DNA from 4 places in the Anaerobacillus sp. 63XJN7_4_ISO-PGPR-S23-413 genome. Region 1 is predicted to be linked to each of the others. Evidence: riboswitches for the same ligand, from Rfam matches in the RefSeq annotation. Region 1 holds a riboswitch; each other region holds the start of a gene.
The links. Region 1 has a riboswitch for S-adenosylmethionine ahead of AC0VYO_RS07205 (assimilatory sulfite reductase (NADPH) flavoprotein subunit). Riboswitches for the same ligand answer to the same signal wherever they lie in the genome.

Region 2: linked by a shared signal. The riboswitch ahead of AC0VYO_RS17535 (methionine ABC transporter ATP-binding protein) and the one ahead of AC0VYO_RS07205 (assimilatory sulfite reductase (NADPH) flavoprotein subunit) in region 1 are both predicted to bind S-adenosylmethionine.
Region 3: linked by a shared signal. The riboswitch ahead of AC0VYO_RS14625 (YezD family protein) and the one ahead of AC0VYO_RS07205 (assimilatory sulfite reductase (NADPH) flavoprotein subunit) in region 1 are both predicted to bind S-adenosylmethionine.
Region 4: linked by a shared signal. The riboswitch ahead of AC0VYO_RS14570 (methionine biosynthesis PLP-dependent protein) and the one ahead of AC0VYO_RS07205 (assimilatory sulfite reductase (NADPH) flavoprotein subunit) in region 1 are both predicted to bind S-adenosylmethionine.

The regions. Positions count from the first base shown of each region.
Region 1 covers NZ_CM149688.1:1,310,958-1,315,705, reverse strand. Annotated here, with positions in the region: gene cysI (assimilatory sulfite reductase (NADPH) hemoprotein subunit) at 1-128, opposite strand, end outside; gene AC0VYO_RS07205 (assimilatory sulfite reductase (NADPH) flavoprotein subunit) at 153-1,976, opposite strand; SAM riboswitch class I at 2,140-2,251, opposite strand; gene AC0VYO_RS07200 (hypothetical protein) at 2,411-2,788, opposite strand; gene AC0VYO_RS07195 (ABC transporter ATP-binding protein) at 2,844-3,662, opposite strand; gene AC0VYO_RS07190 (MBL fold metallo-hydrolase) at 3,709-4,563, opposite strand; gene AC0VYO_RS07185 (type II secretion system F family protein) at 4,744-4,748, opposite strand, start outside.
Region 2 covers NZ_CM149688.1:3,345,157-3,349,904, forward strand. Annotated here, with positions in the region: gene AC0VYO_RS17525 (MetQ/NlpA family ABC transporter substrate-binding protein) at 1-721, opposite strand, end outside; gene AC0VYO_RS17530 (methionine ABC transporter permease) at 745-1,413, opposite strand; gene AC0VYO_RS17535 (methionine ABC transporter ATP-binding protein) at 1,406-2,428, opposite strand; SAM riboswitch class I at 2,608-2,717, opposite strand; gene ilvA (threonine ammonia-lyase) at 2,850-3,860, opposite strand; gene leuD (3-isopropylmalate dehydratase small subunit) at 3,857-4,447, opposite strand; gene leuC (3-isopropylmalate dehydratase large subunit) at 4,463-4,748, opposite strand, start outside.
Region 3 covers NZ_CM149688.1:2,758,551-2,763,298, reverse strand. Annotated here, with positions in the region: gene AC0VYO_RS14640 (hypothetical protein) at 1-36, opposite strand, end outside; gene AC0VYO_RS14635 (DUF1002 domain-containing protein) at 219-1,094, shown strand; gene AC0VYO_RS14630 (NfeD family protein) at 1,164-1,820, shown strand; SAM riboswitch class I at 1,937-2,042, shown strand; gene AC0VYO_RS14625 (YezD family protein) at 2,139-2,282, shown strand; gene AC0VYO_RS14620 (phosphoadenylyl-sulfate reductase) at 2,394-3,116, shown strand; gene AC0VYO_RS14615 (inorganic phosphate transporter) at 3,122-4,186, shown strand; gene sat (sulfate adenylyltransferase) at 4,211-4,748, shown strand, end outside.
Region 4 covers NZ_CM149688.1:2,744,372-2,749,119, reverse strand. Annotated here, with positions in the region: gene metC (cystathionine beta-lyase) at 1-561, opposite strand, end outside; gene AC0VYO_RS14570 (methionine biosynthesis PLP-dependent protein) at 548-1,678, opposite strand; SAM riboswitch class I at 1,752-1,862, opposite strand; gene AC0VYO_RS14565 (DUF1189 domain-containing protein) at 1,948-2,757, opposite strand; gene AC0VYO_RS14560 (Na/Pi cotransporter family protein) at 2,995-4,623, shown strand; gene AC0VYO_RS14555 (DUF456 domain-containing protein) at 4,725-4,748, shown strand, end outside.

The sequences.
Region 1 (4,748 bases):
TCTGGGATGGAAGCGGTGATGGGATCCGCAAAGCTTTTCACAAGCGATCCGCGTAAGTAATCACTTTCGTCTTTGATTTTCTCCATTTCACTCGGTTTGCCGTCTTCTGTTACCGTCTTTTTCGACATGATCAATCTCCTTCCCTGATGCGCTTAGTACACATCGCGCTGGTAGCGTTTCGCGTTACGTAGATCTGCAAGATAAGCTTCTGCTTCTGACTCACTGAAATTCCCCTGTTGCTCTAAGATGTTAACGAGTGCCACGTGAACGTCTTTTGCCATATACTTTTCATCTCCACATACGTAGACGTGCGCACCCTCTTGCAGCCACTCGTATAGTTCTTTACTTCGCTCGAGCATGCGGTGCTGAACATACACTTTCTCTTCTGAATCACGAGAAAACGCCACGTCCATACGAGAAAGCACCCCATCTTTCAACCACTTCTGCCATTCGACTTGATAAAGAAAGTCTGTGACAAAATGCTGTTCACCAAAGAATAGCCACGTTTCTCCACTTGCGCCACTTTCTTCTCGCTCTTGTAAGAATGCCCGGTACGGCGCTACGCCAGTACCTGCGCCTATCATAATGATAGGGGTGTCAGGATGATCCGGAAGTCTAAAGTTTTGATTTCGCTGCACAAATATTGGGAGTGTATCCCCCGCTTGTGAGCGCTCTGCGCATTGGCCAGAGCATACGCCCGTACGAGCTCGACCATGTGCATCATACCTTAGTGCCCCAATTGTGAGATGAACTTCATCTGGATTTGCGTTTGAACTGCTTGCGATCGAATAAAGACGAACCGGAATTTTGCGCAGAACGTTTACGAACTCCTGTGCCGAGACGGTCCACGGTCCGTAGTCCTTCACCAAATCAATTAAATCTCTACCGTAAAGGTATGTTCTTAGTTCTTCGCCTTCCGCTTCAACCATGCGCTTAAGCTCAAAACTTGATGTCAGCTCTGCAATCTTCTTGAGCAATGGCTTTGTGAGACTCGTAATCTCATATGTTTTCGTTAAAGCTTCTTCAAGTGGCTGAACGTCACCCTTTTTGTTCACCATAACCTGTTCTTCTCGCTTCCAGTTCAGTTCATCGATTAGCTGACGGACAAGAGCAGTATCATTCTCCGGGTAAATACCAAGGCTATCACCCGGCTCATAATCAAGGTTCGATCCTTCAAGATCAAGCTCAATGTGCCGTGTTTCTTTATTCGATCCACGTCCATTCAAATTAACATTCTCAAGAATTTCGGCTTTGAATGGATTCGTTCTGGAATACGTCTGATTCGACTCATCAGGTTTTGTTTCAGAAGTCGATTCTCTCGTAGACTGATCTTCTTTCAATACTCCCGTCACGCCTTCGAACCACTCTTCTGCCGGCTCTTCGAAATCAAGATCACAATCTACACGAGGATAGAGCCTTGTTGCACCTAATTCTTCAAAGCGCTTGTCAAAATCTTTCCCGGTTTGGCAGAAAAATTCATAGGAGCTATCACCAAGTGATAAGACTGAGAATCTGAGACCATCTAATTCAGGGGCTCTCTTACTTTGAACAAAGTCATGGAAGCTTAACGCATTATCAGGAGGATCGCCATCTCCGTGGGTGCTTGTAATCAATAATAAATCTTCTACTTTTTTAAGCGACTTTGGCTTAAAATCATCAAGCGATGAAAGGGTAACGTTGTATTTCTCGTTTTCCAATCGCTCAAAGAAAGATTCCGCTAGTGACTGACAATTGCCAGTATGTGAGCCATAGAGAATCGTAAGCTCACGTGTTTTTGCTTCTTGTTTAGAGAATGCTTCTGAAGCAGAAACACCTTGAGCAACCGTCTCAGTAGCTGCCGCAGCTTCAGAGCTACCTGGTACGGAAAGGTATCCGCTCAGCCATATTTTCTGCGTCTGATTTAATGTTGGTAAGAGACGATTTAAAAGCTCCGATTGTTCTTTGTCAAAAGGGCTATTCACAACCTGTAACTGCAATACAATCCACCTCACAATACTCAAATTTAATTCAATGTAATGAAAGTAGTTTACTCGGAATTAATAGCAAATAAATTCGTCTGCATTCCCCCTAACCCATTCAACACAAAAAACCTCTCTTCTCAAAACATAAGAAGAAAGGTTTGTAAGTACGAAGCCAGTCTTCTTATCTTTCAGGATAAACCTGCTGGATTTGGCACAGTATGAGATGAAGGATCATCTCATCGGTTGCCGAAGCTTCATAGGGCCAGTCCCTCCACCTCTCTTGATAAGAAATGTTGCTATCAAATTGTATATGACAATGATTGGTTCAAATGTTATCTCGTGATCGAATAAAAGTCAATATATTATTAGAAAATTATCATCATTCAATTAACTAAATGCTGCTAACACCAGCAATCTTCATGAAAAATAATCCAAATGATTCAGGTCTTTTATCCCTGCCGTTGTCCCTCTTGTATCCTATTCCGAATGCGCATGAAATCAATCGTATTCGCCATGACAAGAGATAGAATCATAAGAATCATCAACCAACTGGAGTAGTCAAAAGGCAGCACCAACAAGAGAAAAGCTATGAAAGAAAAAACGCAGGAGCGAATGACATGATCTTTAAATGTGACGTTAACTTTTTTCCCACGTTTCCATTTCAACAAGTTCACCGCAATACCAAATATCGATAGAAGCATGCATATGACATACGCCCAGAGTGGAAGGTCGTAATCCACTATAAAAATGGTAGACGATAGAAACAGCGTCAATACCGTATATCGAATCGCAATTTCTTTATGGGTTAGCGAAGCAAAATCCTTCAATACATACCTCCTTTTGACGATGAACGAATTTGGCCATTTTTGAGATACACGGTCCTTATGCAGATGGATAAGCTGGCTTCATCTCATTTGAAATCACCTGAACCCAAGGTCGCTCTCTGTTCCACGTCACTTCTAAAGGGACGCCCATACTTTTACTAAGATGTTCAGCTGTTAACACATCTTTCTTCTTGCCATTCACTGCAATTCGACCATTTTCCATAATCATAGCGTGAGTGAATACGGGACAAATCTCCTCAATATGATGAGTGATATACAATATGGTTGGACCCTCTTCCTCTTTTCCAAGGCGTTCAACCTGAGCTAATAACTGTTCGCGTGAATACAGATCAAGTCCGTTGCACGGTTCATCTAGAATAAGAAGCTTTGGCGAAGACATCAAAGCTCTCGCTATCAGGACTTTCTGCTTCTCACCTTGAGAGCAAATTCGAAAAGGTTTACCGCGTAAATGAGCAATCCCCCATTCCTGCATCATCTTCATCGCTTGCGATTCTTCCTGTTCCGTCACCTGCTCATAAAGTCCAGCTGAGGCAAACTTCCCGCTAATCACAACATCTGTCACTTCCTGCATCGGAGAGATACGCTCAGTGAAAGCGTTGCTCACCCAGCCAATAGATTTTCTAAGTTCACTCAAATCAGTTTTTCCAAGACGATACCCCAATACTTCAACGACGGGATCATAGCGAAGCAGTGGCCAGATAGAGCCGTGAATTAACTGAAGTAGTGTCGTTTTACCTGATCCATTTAATCCGATAATGGCCTGATGCTGGCCTTTCTCTACGGAAAAAGAAATATCGGATAAAATCATCTGTTTCTCACGTGTGTAATAAGCATTTTCCACATGAATGATTGCCATACACCCCACTCCGTTCTTTGAAGAAAGTCATTCCAACTAGCGCTTTTTACATCGTATACCCGTTAGCAAATTCTTGAATCACTTCAAGCTCCTCTTCGCGTGAGTCTCTGCCAACGTTATGCTCATACAACTTTTGCATACGTGTAACATCACCATTGCACTCCTCAGTAATAGAAGCAACAGCACGTAAAAGGTTCACTTCGTTCTTAAAATCCTCCTTAGAGATTGCCTCCCCGTGTGATAAGATGAACCATTCTGCCTCAAAGCTTTCTAACTGATCAAGCAGTCGATTTGTTATGTTAACAGTGTAGTTGACTTTTTCTGAAAAAATATCAGGATAAAAGCAGTCTCCAAGAAAAAGGATTTTCTCTTCCTTCATATAAATCACAACCGAATCAGCCGCGTGATCGCCCCCAACAGGCTGAAGAATACACGTGACACCACCAAGATCAATCTCCATTTTCTCACCAAACGTTACATCTGGTAGCGTAATCGTAATGTCTCGAGAATCCACAAATTCCTTCTTGATCGCATTTGCACAAAATTCAATTTCAGTGCCTTCTTTCACCCGCTCATCCAACTCATCATCAGACCATCCTAATGGAATAAGCTTACTAATTTCCTCTTTCGTCTGATGCGAGGATAAGGAGACAGCATCTCTAAGCGCCGATAGTCCAAAGATATGATCCCAATGCCAATGAGTGAGCGCGACCATGTCCGGTTCCTTGAATCCTTTTTCCGATAGTTCTTTTAGAAAATAACGAGCATGGTCCTCTGAATTCCCAGCATCGATCATCAGAGACTTTCTATCTCCAATCACCATTCCTAGAATCGGTCGGTCCGTTTCGGAAACTGGTGTTTGATAGTAAAAGCGATTGCCAATTTGTTTAATCTGTTGCATTTATTGTCCTCCTTAAAATACAAACCTCGATGAAATTTCTTATTTCCATTTTATCATTTTGAAGTTTTGTATTCGTATTTTTTCTACTACATACAAAAAATAGACACCTCCAAATGGAAGCGTCGTTTAGGAAAGGTGATTTTTTTGCATTGCAGTAGAAATGGAGGTGTTCGTCTTCTCTTAAC
Region 2 (4,748 bases), 2.0 Mb from region 1:
TTACTGTAATCACATTCACATATGGTGAGTCTGAATCTTCAAGTGCGATGGCATCTTCTTGAGGATTAAGCCCTGCATCAATCGCATAGTTTGTATTGATCATCACTGCATCACCTTCACCTTGCTGGTAAATCTGCGGAAGCAGTGAAGCCTCAACATCTGTTTTGAAATCAATATTCTTAGGGTTTTCAGCAATATCTTCAACCGTTGCATCTGAAGCCTTTACGCCTTCTTTTAATGTGATAAGACCCTGTGCTTCAAGTAATGAGAGCATACGTCCATGGTCAGAAACAGAGTTACTCATTATGATCTGAGCACCATCAGGAAGCTCATCTAAGCTCTTGTAATCCTGAGAGTAAACACCGATTGGCTCGATATGAATGCCTCCAGCATTCACGAAGTCATAATTATCGTTTTCTTCCATTTGCAAGTCCATATAAGGAATTGTTTGGAAATAGTTTGCATCTAATTCACCATTTGCAAGCGTCTTATTAGGTAGAATATAATCCTGGAATGTTTTAATTTCAAGCTCTATTCCTTTTTCCTCTAACATCGGCTTAGCTTCTTCAAGAATTTCAGCATGGGGGATGTTTGAGGCACCTACTACGATTTTCTTCGAATCTTCACTGTCACCAGAACCTTCGCTGCTTCCGCCATTATTCCCACACGCAGCAAGCACTGCAAGAGCAAGAACTACGATTAGCGATAAAAACTTTTTCATCATAATCTCTCCTTTTCTCCTCATTATCTTTTGTCTATTACTCGTGTTGCAATGTCTCCACAAACCTGAAGAATCGCAACAATTACTAATATCAATACTGTTGCAACAAGTGTCACATCAGGATTATTCCTTTGGAAACCTTCAAGATAAGCTAGGTTTCCGAGACCCCCTGCGCCTACAACACCAGCCATAGCGGTGTAGCTTACAAGAGCTATCGCCGTCACAGTAATCCCTGAAATAAGGGCTGGCATTGCTTCTGGTAGAAGCACTTTAAAAATAATCGAACCATTGGATGCTCCCATTGACTGAGAAGCTTCAATGACCCCTTTATCTACTTCACGTAAAGCAATTTCAACCATTCTCGCATAAAATGGCGCCGCTCCTGCAATAAGGGCTGGAAGGGCAGCATTAGCACCTAGCATCGTCCCTATAATGTAAACCGAAAGAGGGATCAGCAAGATAATCAAAATGATAAATGGTATGGAGCGAAATAAGTTCACGACTCCGGCAATAATACTATTCACAAATTTGTTTTCCCATATGTTCCCTCTACCTGTTAGAAACAACAATAAACCAAGGAGGATTCCGAGAATAAACGTTGCCAGAACCGAAATTGCCGTCATGTACGCTGTTTGTAGAGTGGCTTCCCACATAGATTCCCACCTGACGTTAGGAAATAACGATTCAGTCATTCGTAATCACCTCCGCTTTAACACCTTGGGCCTGCACATAATTCAAGGCCTTTTCTACCACAGCTGGTTCCCCTTTAAGGAACACAGAAAGTTTTCCATAAGGACCATCCTGTGTATGAGAAATCTTCCCTTGAATAATGTTGACTTCCACATCAAATTCACGAATCAACTCTGTCACAAGTGGTGAACCTGTTTTTCCTTTCACAAAAGTAAACTGAACAAGTTCTCCATCCTGACTCGTTGCCAGATGTGCAATCGATTCCTTCATTTCTTCAGGCTCGCTTAGCTGATTAACAAAGTCTTTCGTAATCTCTTCCTGCGGATGGTGGAAAACTTCAAGGACAGAACCATTCTCCACTACTCGTCCATTCTCCATAACGGCTACACGATGGCAAATTTTGCGTATGACGTGCATTTCATGCGTGATGAGGACAATCGTTAGGCCAAGTTTCTGATTAATTTCAGTCAGAAGTTCTAGAATGCTATCCGTCGTTTTAGGATCTAAAGCAGAAGTAGCTTCATCACAAAGCAAAACCTTTGGATTGTTAGCAAGTGCTCTCGCAATTCCCACTCGCTGCTTTTGTCCACCACTTAGCTGTGAAGGATAAGCTCCTTCCCTACCTTCGAGTCCAACAAGGTTAATTAATTCATCAACACGCTTCATTCTCTTTTCTTTCGGAACACCTGATATTTCAAGAGGAAAGGCGATGTTATCACGTACCGTTCTTGACCAGAGAATATTAAAATGCTGGAAAATCATACCGATTTCCTGTCTTGCTGCACGAAGATCTTTCCCATTAAGAGAAGATAGATTATTACCAGCCACTGTGACTGTCCCATCAGTAGGTCTCTCAAGAAGGTTAAGCATTCGAATTAGCGTACTTTTCCCAGCACCACTGTAGCCAATAACACCAAATATTTCGCCTTTTTTGACTTCAAGGTTAACATCCTTAACGGCTTCCACCTTCCCGGATTTCGAAAAGAAGGTCTTATTAATGCCTTTAAGCTCAATCACATGTCTCACATCCTTTATGCATTTGCATGATCAGCTACCTGAAAAAGGACTTCAGTCCCATGCCTTTGTTCTTTATTTCTGTGCACTTAGAAGCCTAATTCGCTTATCACTTTGTATAGTAAAGTAAAAAAATGCCCTTCTGCTTTGAGCAGAAAGGCATTTGATAAATCGATGTCTTCCTCTCATTTCTCAAAGCAGTCGCTTTGCAGGAATTGGCACCTTTTCAAACGAGTCGTTTGACGGTTGCCGGGCTTCATAGGGCCAGTCCCTCCACCTCTCTGAATAAGAGATATATAGTTGTAATTACTTTACTGTGGTTAAGTGCTAAATGAATTCTAGCATGGTACTTTATGAGTGTCAATTACTGAGCAAAAAGTCGGAATAATCTAAAATATATACTTTGAATCCCATTAGAAAACCATCAGCTTATTCGCCTGATGGTTTTCGCTCGTTGAGAAAGTTGTTTATAAAGGGATATTTTCGCAAGATCCGCATTCCCTCCACTAACAACAACACCAATTCTCTTACCTTCTAAACGATTTGACTTGCATAAGACAGCAGCTATCGATGCAGCACCCGCACCTTCTACAAGCGTTTTGTGTCTCTCAAGCATAAAGACAATCGCTGCAGCAATTTCTTCTTCTGACACGGTTAGCATATCATCAACAAGCTCTTCAATAATTGGAAAAGTTAATTTTCCAGCTTCTTTCACAGAAATACCGTCTGCAATCGATTTGACAGATTGAAGGACAAGAGGACCAGTACCTTTAAATCGATTCCATGTCGCAGATGCTTCAGAAGCCTGGACTCCGATGATTTTCACGTGAGGAAAGAACGACTTAATCGCCATCGCCATTCCAGCTAACAATCCTCCACCTCCAACAGGTACGAGAATCGTATCTAAGTCAGGACATTGTTGCATCATTTCGAGTGCAACCGTTCCCTGTCCTGCCATTACTTCAGGATCATCGAAAGCATGAACGAATGTGGCCCCTTTCTCAACACGCTCACGATCCGCTCCACTAAACGCTTCGTTATACGATTCTCCTTCAAGAACAACCTCTGCTCCATAAGATCGCGTCGCATCAATTTTGCTTGTCGGTGTATGGACGGGCATATAAATCTTAGCTTTAATTCCACGCTCTCTAGCAGAAAGCGCCACTCCCTGAGCATGGTTTCCAGCCGATGCAGCAACAATCCCTCGCGCTGCCTCAATATCCGTTAGCGACGCAACTTTGTTATAGGCACCTCGAAGTTTGAAGGAACCCGTTCGTTGAAGGTTTTCCATCTTCATGAAGACATCTTTATTTGTATAATCATTAAGCGTTGTCGACTGCTGAAGCGGGGTCCTGTGGACGGCTTCCAGCAAATTCTCCATTGCTTTTACGACATGAACGTTATATTTCTCCTGGTAATTCCCAACGTCATTCACTCTCCTACAAGTTGTTTTTCTTCATATAATTTAATTTTATCTTCGAGAGATAAAGTTCGAGACACTTCATCCCATCCATTTAACAGCATTTCTTTCCAATAAGGATCGATCTCGAACGACGCATTTAGTCCTTCTCCATCAATTACTTGCTGTTTACTTAGGTCTACGCTAAGTTCGTATCCATCCTTTGCTTTTTGAAAAAGCTCCGAGATCGTTTCTTGATCAAGAGCGATAGGAAGTATACCGTTTTTTACACAGTTGTTATAAAAGATATCAGCAAAGCTTGTCGCAATGACAATTCGAAACCCATAATCTAGAAGGGCCCATGGAGCATGTTCTCTTGATGAACCACACCCAAAGTTTTTACCCGACACTAGAATAGAAGCATGCTGGTATTGTTGTTCGTTCAAATTAAAATCTTCACGCGGTTGACCATCATCATCAAACCGCCAATTGTAAAAAAGAAACTGACCAAAGCCTTGCCGTTCAATTCTCTTTAAAAACTGCTTCGGAATAATTTGATCTGTATCTACGTTAACCTGCTCAAGGGGATAAACGATCCCTTTGTATTTATTAATCGGTTCCAGGACGTCTCACTCCTTTTACACTACAAGAGGTTTTATTTTTCTAGCGTCTGTAAATCGGCCTTCAATGGCAGCAGCTGCAGCCATAGCTGGGCTGACAAGATGTGTTCTAGCGCCATTCCCCTGACGCCCTTCAAAATTACGGTTAGATGTAGACGCGCAGCGCTCGCCTGGTGGAACAATGTCATCATTCATCGCAAGACACATGCTACATCCTGCTTCTCGCCACTCAAACCCAGCTTCTTTAAAGATCGTATCTAACCCTTCTGCTTCAGCTGCATCCTTCACTGATTTAGATCCAGGT
Region 3 (4,748 bases), 1.4 Mb from region 1:
AAGCAGAAATAGGGAACTTAACAATAGTTTTCGCATCTCTCGCAACTCCTTCAGAATGATTTCCTTTGTACTACGATATGCTTGTCCTTCCATGATATGACAGATTTCCTAGTGAATTATCTTTTCTTTCGATCGAGTGTCGAGTAGAATACTAAGAGATGGGGAGATTAACTGAGTTACTCTTCATTAGAGCCTCACGTTAAAAGGAGACAAAAAACATGCTTAAAAAAGGATTGCCGTTTTTATTGTCGATGGTGTTAATGATGTCTATTATTCCTATGGTGGCACAAGCGGATGCGAGCGTCGGGGATGTCATCGTTACACTTGGTGAAGATCTATCTGAAGAGCAAAAACAGAAGCTAGTTGATGAAATGGAAGCTCCGGAAAATGCAATGACGGTAACGGTATCAAATGAAGAAGAGCATAAATATCTTGGGAATTATATAAGTAAAGCGCTAATCGGTACCCGCGCCTTATCTTCTTCTTCCATAACCATTGGTGAAAAAGATGCTGGTTTAAGCGTTGACACAAAAAATATTAATTGGGTAACAGATGAAATGTACGCAAATGCTTTAATAACAGCTGGAGTAAAAGATGCTGATGTTTATGTGACAGCACCAATGGAGGTTTCAGGTACGGCTGCATTAACTGGTTTAATCAAAGCTTATGAGTTAAGCACAGATGAAGTGATACCTGAGGAGCAAAAACAAGTAGCAAATGAAGAGCTTGTCACTACTGCAAAATTGAGCGATAGTATTGGCGCAGATAAAGCAACAGAGCTAATGACTAAGATTAAGGATGAAATTGCTACAAACCCACCTGAGACGGAAGATGATTTAAGAACAGTTATTAAACAAATTGCTAACGATTCAGGTATTGAATTGACTCAAGATGAGTTGGATGGTCTTGTTGCACTGTTTAATCGAATGAAAAATCTTGATATTGATTGGGATCAAATGAAGAGTCAGTTGCAGAACGCGAGAGAAAACCTGGACGAGTTTTTAAATAAAGACGAGACACAGTCATTTATTCAAAAAATCATTGATTTCTTTATTGCGATTATTGATGGAATAAAAGGGGTATTTCAATCGTAAGGTGACAAGTGACTGAAACTTTCTTCCCTTTTGAACGTATAAGAGAAGAAGGAAAAGGAGGGAGCGAGGATGGAGATTCTATCTTTGCCAGCAGTTGGCTTTCTTATCGTTTTACTTAGCGTGCTATTCTTGTTTGCTGAGTTACTTGTCCGTGTAAAAGGTATTTTTGGATTGATCGGAATACTATTGCTCACATTTTATTTTAGTTTCCATCTTACTTCTTTATCATCAATTCTCTGGATGGGACTTGTGTTTGCTGTTGGTTTAGGCTTAGTTATTCTTGATGGGAAATTACTCAATGATGGTACATTTGGTTTGATTGGATTAATTATGATGGTTACAGCCGTAGCCATTCCTTCTCCGACTTTCCTTTATGGCCTTCTCGTTTCTAGTGGTTTTTTAATTGGTACGGCTGCTTCATTCCTGTTTTTGCGTGTTTTCCCCGCACGTTCTATGTGGACGAAAATGACGTTAAAGGATCGGTTAAGCAGTGAAATGGGGTATAATTCCATGAACGCTGAGTATAAGAATTTAGTTGGAGAATCGGCTATGACAATTACTCCATTTCGACCAAGTGGAACAATACAAGTCAATGAGAAAAAGTACAGCGCCATTTCTGTTGGAAGTTGGATCGACAAGGATACGGCAGTAGTTATTACGTCTGTAGATGGTACGCGTATCTTAATAGAAGAGAAAAAAGAAGAAAGTAAACGTCATCCAATTTAAAAATGGTCCCCGAGTCATAGATTCGGGGTTTTTTTCATATTCTTTTCTAATCCCTTTATCCCGATCTCTAAACTAGGGTTGACATATTGTTAGATAATAGTTAAGATTTAGAAAATAACTTATCAAGAGAGACCGAGGGACTGGCCCGTTGACGTCCAGCAACCTGCCTGATTGGCAAGGTGCTACTTCCAGCAAAATGGAGTCCATTTTGGAAGATAAGGTGAATTAAGGTAACCTGATCTGTCTTTCCAATTTGGGAAGGCTTTTTTCATTTATAAGCTTCTCCTCATGATTATTACGACTAAGGGAGGTTGCATGATGGGAACGAAAGACCAGAATTTTTCAGACGTTGCTGTACGTATAGAACGAATGCTAAGTTCGTTAAAATTTGGGTCAATTACGCTTGTTGTTCAAGATGGGAAAGTTGTTCAACTTGAAAGAAAAGAAAAAGAACGACTTTAATATTGGCGCTGACTAGAGAAACTAGAGGCGGTTCTAACCCTAAAGGTTAGAACCGCCTCTTTTTTTAAACTTTTAAATATATTTCCTTGATCGGAATTGGGAGGGTTAGAAATGAATTGGTTCTATAATAATTGGTCGGGTAAGGAACCTGAATTCGACGTTGAATCAGAAACGAAAGGGGCTCTTGAAGTTCTGGAGTGGGCGTATCAAATTTACCAAGATGATATTGTATATGCTTGTAGTTTCGGTGTTGAGGGTGTCGTTCTAATTGATTTGATTTCCCGGGTAAACCAGAACGCGAAGATTGTTTTTCTGGATACAGGTCTCCATTTTGATGAGACTTATGAGCTAATTAATAAAGTGAAAGCTAAATATCCATCTCTAAATATTAAGTTAAAGCAACCAAAGGAGTCGGTCGAAGAACAGGCATTAAGTAAAGGGGATGCTCTATGGGAGCGAGACCCGGGACAGTGCTGCAACTTGAGGAAAATCATACCATTGCATGAAGAATTAGATCATGTAAGTGCATGGATCTCAGGTTTAAGGAGAGAGCAGTCGCCACTCAGACAAAAGACAAATTATTTCAATAGAGATGATAAGTTTCAGTCGATTAAGGTTTGTCCACTTATTCATTGGACATGGAAAGATGTTTGGAGGTACGTGTACGAAAAGGATTTACCATACAATCCTCTTCATGATAAAGGGTACCCAAGTATAGGATGTGCGGTATGCACTGAAAGAGTATTGGAAGGTAGTGATTCTAGAGCTGGGAGATGGGCAAATCAGGAAAAAACGGAATGCGGCTTGCATTTTGATTCAGCACCAAATCGGTGACGGTCATGACAACCCTAGTTATTACAGTGGCTCTCTTTTTTGCTATGAATATTGGGGCTAGTGGAGCTGCGGCATCGATGGGAGTGGCTTACGGGGCTGGAGCGATTAAAAGAAGAAGCGTAGCACTGAGTGTTTGTGCGATTGGGATTGTTGGTGGTGCCACATTAGGTGGAGGTAATGTTATTAAAACAATGGGGAGTGGCATTATACCTTCTTCCGTACTCAGTCTAAAGGTTATCTTGATTATTTTTATTTCAGCTACAACAGCGCTCTTTCTAGCAAATATGATGGGGATTCCATTATCAACAAGTGAAGTTACTGTGGGCGCAGTGGTAGGAGTTGGTATTGCTTACCGTGCTTTGTACTTTCAGAATGTGATGTTCATTATGTTGTTGTGGATCGTTATACCGGTTATTGCTTTTGCGACAGCTCTCAGTGTTGGGAAAATTTTTGGTCTTTTAAAACAAAGAATCAATCTTACTTCAAAGTGGCAAAAGCCACTCACCATTTTTTTAATTGTAGCCGGTTTTCTAGAAGCCTTTTCAGCGGGAATGAATAACGTCGCAAATGCGATTGGACCGCTAGTTGGAGCGGGAGTTTTATCCCTTTCTCACGGCGCATTTTTTGGGGGAGCTTTTGTTGCTTTAGGTGCTTTAGTTTTTGGTAAACGTGTCATTGAAACGAATGGTTATCGCATCACAAAATTTTCACTTGGTGAAGGTTGTGCTATATCAGGTACGAGCGCTGGACTTGTGATTGGAGCTTCCTTATTTGGGATTCCGGTGCCGCTTACCCAGATTACCACCTCATCGATCATTGGTATCGGAACTGCTAAAGATGGATTTCAGCTTTGGCAGAAAGATGTCATTACGCGAATGATTAAAGTTTGGGCAGTTTCACCGGTTTTTTCTTTAGTTATTTCTTATAGTATGATCAAACTTTTTTTAGAAAGTGATTTATATACATTAATTGCAATTGGCAGCGTTATTCTAGCGACGCTTGGGTCAGGAAGTTTAATTCGATCGATTCGCTCTCAAAAGAGAACATTACAAGACGAAGGAAGCTTATAATAAATTCAATTTGGAGGGATTAAGATGGCAACAATTAACGCGCATGGAGGAACATTGATTAACCGTTACAAACCTAATACTGAAATTGATGGGATTATTCAAGAAATTGAGTTAGACGCTACTGCGTTAAGTGATCTGGAATTAATCGGAACAGGAGCGTATAGTCCGTTAACTGGTTTTCTTAATGAAAATGAGTATACGTCAGTCGTTCATCACCTCAAATTAGAAAGCGGGTTGCCATGGAGCATTCCTATTACGTTGCCAGTTACGCACGAACGAGCTGCTGAGATCGCAATTGGTGATAAAGTGAAGTTAACTAATAATGGGACTGTGTACGGCACAATAGAAGTGGAATCCAAATATACTCCTGATAAGGGAGTGGAGGGGCGCCACGTGTATTTAACAGAGGACAGTGAACATCCAGGAGTGAAAAAAGTTTACGATAGACCAGATGTTTACATTGGTGGACCAATTACGCTTATTAAAAGAACCGAAAAAGGCAAGTTTGACCGCTATCATTATGATCCATCTGAAACAAGAGAGTATTTTGAACGTCAGGGCT
Region 4 (4,748 bases), 1.4 Mb from region 1:
TAACGGACGTTGTAGAGCAGGTGTCATAAAGGTGTTATCGACAAATGTTAAACAATTATTCGCTTTAGCTAATTTAACAACGGCTTGAATGTCAGTTACCTTCAGCAAAGGATTAGAAGGCGTTTCGATATAGATTACTTTAGTATTGGATTGAATACCTCTCGCCACTTCATTTAAATCTGTCATGTCTACAAAAGTATGTTTAATTCCAAATCTCCCGAGAACGTCATGAATCATGCGATACGTCCCACCGTAGACGTCTTCAGATATAAGAACGTGATCGTTTTGTGAAAGGAGCATAAACGAGGTGGCGATAGCGGCCATCCCAGAAGCAAACGCAAATCCCTTAACCCCACCTTCAAGATTGGCAATTGTTTCTTCAAGCGCTTCGCGAGTGGGGTTGCCTGAACGACTGTAATCGTATTTTCCAGGTTGGTCAAAATCCATCTGATGAAATGTAGAAGCCTGTTGGATAGGGACGCTAACAGCTCCCGTAGCTTTATCAAATTTGTGATCGTTATGAAGAAGTTTTGTTTGAAATGTATAATCAGTATTTGTCAATTTGAACAACCTCCTCTTCAAAAATGGACAATGCTTGATTCAGGTCCTGTATTAAGTCATCAATGTTTTCAATCCCAACAGAGAAACGTAGCAGTCGATTGCACACCCCTTTTTCAAGTCTGATGTCTTCTGGTATCTCAGCATGAGTTTGCGTTGAAGGATATGTGATAAAGCTTTCTACCCCTCCAAGACTTTCAGCAAATGTGACAAGTGTTAATTTTCTAAGAAAGAGATCTACCCATTCTTCGGACCGCAATCTGAAAGAAAGCATCCCACCTTTATCTGGATAAAAAACGTCTGTTATTGCTTCATGATTTGTTAAAAATTCAGTTACCTTTCTGGCATTCTCTTCATGCTGCTTCATTCTGAGTGGCAAGGTTTTCATGCCTCTCATTAATAACCAGGAATCAAAAGGAGAAAGCACAGCGCCTGCACCGTTTTGGTATTGTTGGATTTCAGCGCAAATATTCTCACCTTTTGCAACCACAAGCCCTGCGAGAATATCATTATGACCGCCTAAATACTTAGTGGCACTATGCACGACGATATCCGCCCCAAGCAGTAGTGGGTTTTGTAGAAGAGGGGTGAACAAAGTATTGTCTACAATAAATAATAGGTCCCTGTTTTCTGCTATCCGTGCAATTTTTTCAAGATCTGTTAATTTCATTAATGGATTAGATGGATTTTCAACAAAAATGGCTTTTGTACGGTGAGTTAGGAGTGATGAAAGTTGTTCATTTCTTTGTGTATCAAAATATGTGAAGGAGATACCATAATGTTTTTCAGCATGGGCAAATAATCGATAAGTCCCACCATACAAATCATCTGAGACGAGAATATGGTCGCCGCTTTTGAATATGGCAAGGATTGCTTGAATCGCAGCCATTCCGGAACTAAAAGCAAATCCCTGATCACCATGTTCGAGTTCTGATATAGCGGATTCTAAAATGGATCGTGTCGGGTTTTTGGTTCTTGAATAATCGAATCCGGTGGATTGACCGATGCCTTCATGGCTATACGATGTGGAGAAGTACACTGGAGGATTTACCGCACCGGTTTTAGTATCTGAATGATTACCTAATTGGACAAGTAGTGTTTCTAACTGTTTATTCGACATAATCAATCTCCTTTTCATTGAATAAGGGCAATAAAAAAAGCCCTCTATAAGAAGAAGACTTTGGTTGCTCTTCTTCTTATCTTCCAAGTTGAAATCAACTTGCTGGAGTTAGCACCTTACCAGAAAATATCTGGTGGTTGCTGAAGCTTCATAGGGCCAGTCCCTCTGCTTCTCTTGATAAGAATTGAAAATATATGGAATTTTATTGTGTCGCTTTTTTCATAATCTACATCACTTTAAAGTGAAAAGCAAGGGATTTGAGTAAATTATCAAAATTTTTCTTCTGTTGAATCATTTGCTCGCTCGTTCGTTACACGTTTTTTTGGTAACGGGATTTCTTTAATCGTAAGATAAAGTAGCATGATGGCCACAATCCAATAAAGTAGGAATCCTAAAGGGACTGCTGTTTTAATGAGTGCCATAATCGCAAAGAAGAGCGTTGGAATTGTTACTGAATAAACAGATAAGACCCAAAGTTGTTTATAAGAAGCTTTTCTTCCGGTAATACTTCTCAATAGTAGTCCAATTGTAGCTAGTACGGTAACTCCTATAAACTTAAGGCCGGTTTGAAACAAATAGATAACGAATATCAGTAACGGAATAAAGATAGGGAGCAGGTTGTCCAGATTATTACTTAGCTCATTAACATCTTGCTTCGTGAAAGTCATCGAACTAAAGTTACTGTAATTAAACTCCTGTCTAGCACCGCTATCTACAACGATTACACGATCTTTTAGGAATGCGATAACGGAATCATATTGATCAACATCATCAGGCTTTGTCTGGTCTGTCGCATCAAAAATAAAAGTATTTTCATCATTTTGTCGAATAAGCGGTTCAGACTGTTCACTTGTTAAAGATCCGTCCTCTAAAGTGAATTCTGGTAGATCTGACATATGTGTTTTGAGATCCTCATAAGCGTTTGTAAAGGATAGAGCCGTCATAATTCCTACTGGCACAGAAGAAAGGAACATAAGTAAAAACACGTACAATATTGGCTTGCCTAGCTTTTGAAAACGGAATCTGGCCATCATCTTAGGGGAAAATAAGCTGTAGTAAAGTTGTTTAAAAACGTTCAAATTAATAATCTCCTTTCTAAATGTGGAGCGTTTCTCCACCCAATCAGTTTATCTTATATAGAGAGAAGGGAACAGTATTCTTGGTGAAACTTTATTGAAATAAATTTGTTTTCAGCATAATATCTTTACAAATCTATATTAACTCTTTACAAAGGGGGGAGCGATGTAGATAATAGACAAGGGACTTTGTTGAGTATTGTCGAAAAAAATAAAACATAAGTGCAAGGGGTTGAAATGATGGAACTCAACGTTCAGGAGATGATCTTTCAGTTTGTGGGAGGTCTTGGTATTTTCCTGTTTGGACTAAAGTATATGGGAGACGGCCTTCAACGATCAGCAGGTGATCGATTAAGAGACATTCTCGATCGTTTTACGACTAACCCGTTTATGGGTGTGCTCGCTGGGGTCATTGTAACTATTCTCATACAAAGTAGTTCAGGAACAACGGTTTTAACAGTCGGTCTTGTTAACGCAGGATTTATGACTCTGAAGCAAGCAATTGGCGTTGTAATGGGTGCGAACATTGGTACAACTGTTACAGCATTTATTATTGGTTTTCCTATTAAAGATTACGCACTTCCAATTATAGCCATCGGTTCTTTGTTAATTTTCTTCTTTAAAAACAAGAAAATTAACTACGCTGGTCAAATCGTCTTCGGATTTGGTGCGTTGTTCTTTGGACTTGAATTAATGAGTACGGGAATGAAACCACTTCGTAGCCTTGAGGCTTTCCAAGAATTAACAGTAAGCATGAGCTCGAACCCACTGTTAGGCGTTGTGATCGGTACAGTATTTACTGTCATTGTACAAAGTTCCAGTGCGACAATTGGTGTATTGCAAGGTCTTTATTCACAGAACGCAATGGATATTCAAGCTGCATTACCAGTTCTGTTTGGAGATAATATCGGTACAACGATTACCGCAGTTCTTGCTTCTATCGGTGCATCCGTTGCCGCTAGACGTACAGCACTGACTCACGTTATTTTCAATTTAATTGGAACGGCGCTTTTCCTAATATTCTTATTCGCCTATACGCCGTTTATTGAATACTTAAGAGATGCATTAAACTTAACACCGGAAATGACGATTGCATTCGGACACGGGATCTTTAACATTACAAATACTGTTATCCAGTTCCCATTCATTGCCGGACTTGCCTATCTCGTTACAAAAATTATTCCTGGTGATGATGCAACGATTGAATATAAGCCAAAACACCTTGATCCAGTATTTATCGAACGCTCTCCATCTGTTGCATTAGGACAAGCTAAAGAAGAAGTGATTCGAATGAGCGGATTTGCTTATAAGGGTGTTAAAGAAGCATCAAATTATTTAACATCTAAGAGTCAGAAGAGCGCTGAAAAAACCGCTCAGTATGAAGAAGCTATTAACAACCTGGATAATAAAATTACAGATTACCTTATCCAATTATCAGCAACTTCTCTGTCTGGAGATGAGTCGACACGACACGGTATGCTAATGGACTCAGTTCGTGATATCGAGCGTATTGGCGATCATATGGAGAATATTGTTGAGTTGGTTGATTATCAAATAAGCAATAAAGTGAAGATGACTGACGTTGCTATGAAAGACCTTGATGAAATGTTTAATCTGACTCTTTCTGCACTCAATGAAGCCTTTGATGCACTTGATAAATGGGATGTAGCTAAGGCGCAGGAAGTTGTTAAGCTAGAAGATAAGATCGACAAAATGGAAAGAACGCTTCGTAAGCAGCATATCCTTCGTCTAAATGAGGGTGAATGTACTGGAAGTGCTGGAATTGTTTTTGTTGATATCATCAGTAACCTTGAGCGTATTGGTGACCATGCGGTGAATATTGCAGAAGCCGTCATTGGAGAAGAATAAATGTGGGAAGCAGAGGGATGCCTCTGCTTCTTTTTATCATTATATAGAAGAAAAGTGACATCTCCGCTAAAATAGAGTCAAGTTGAAGGGAGGTTAAAAGCGTGGATATTCTATTATGGTGCCTG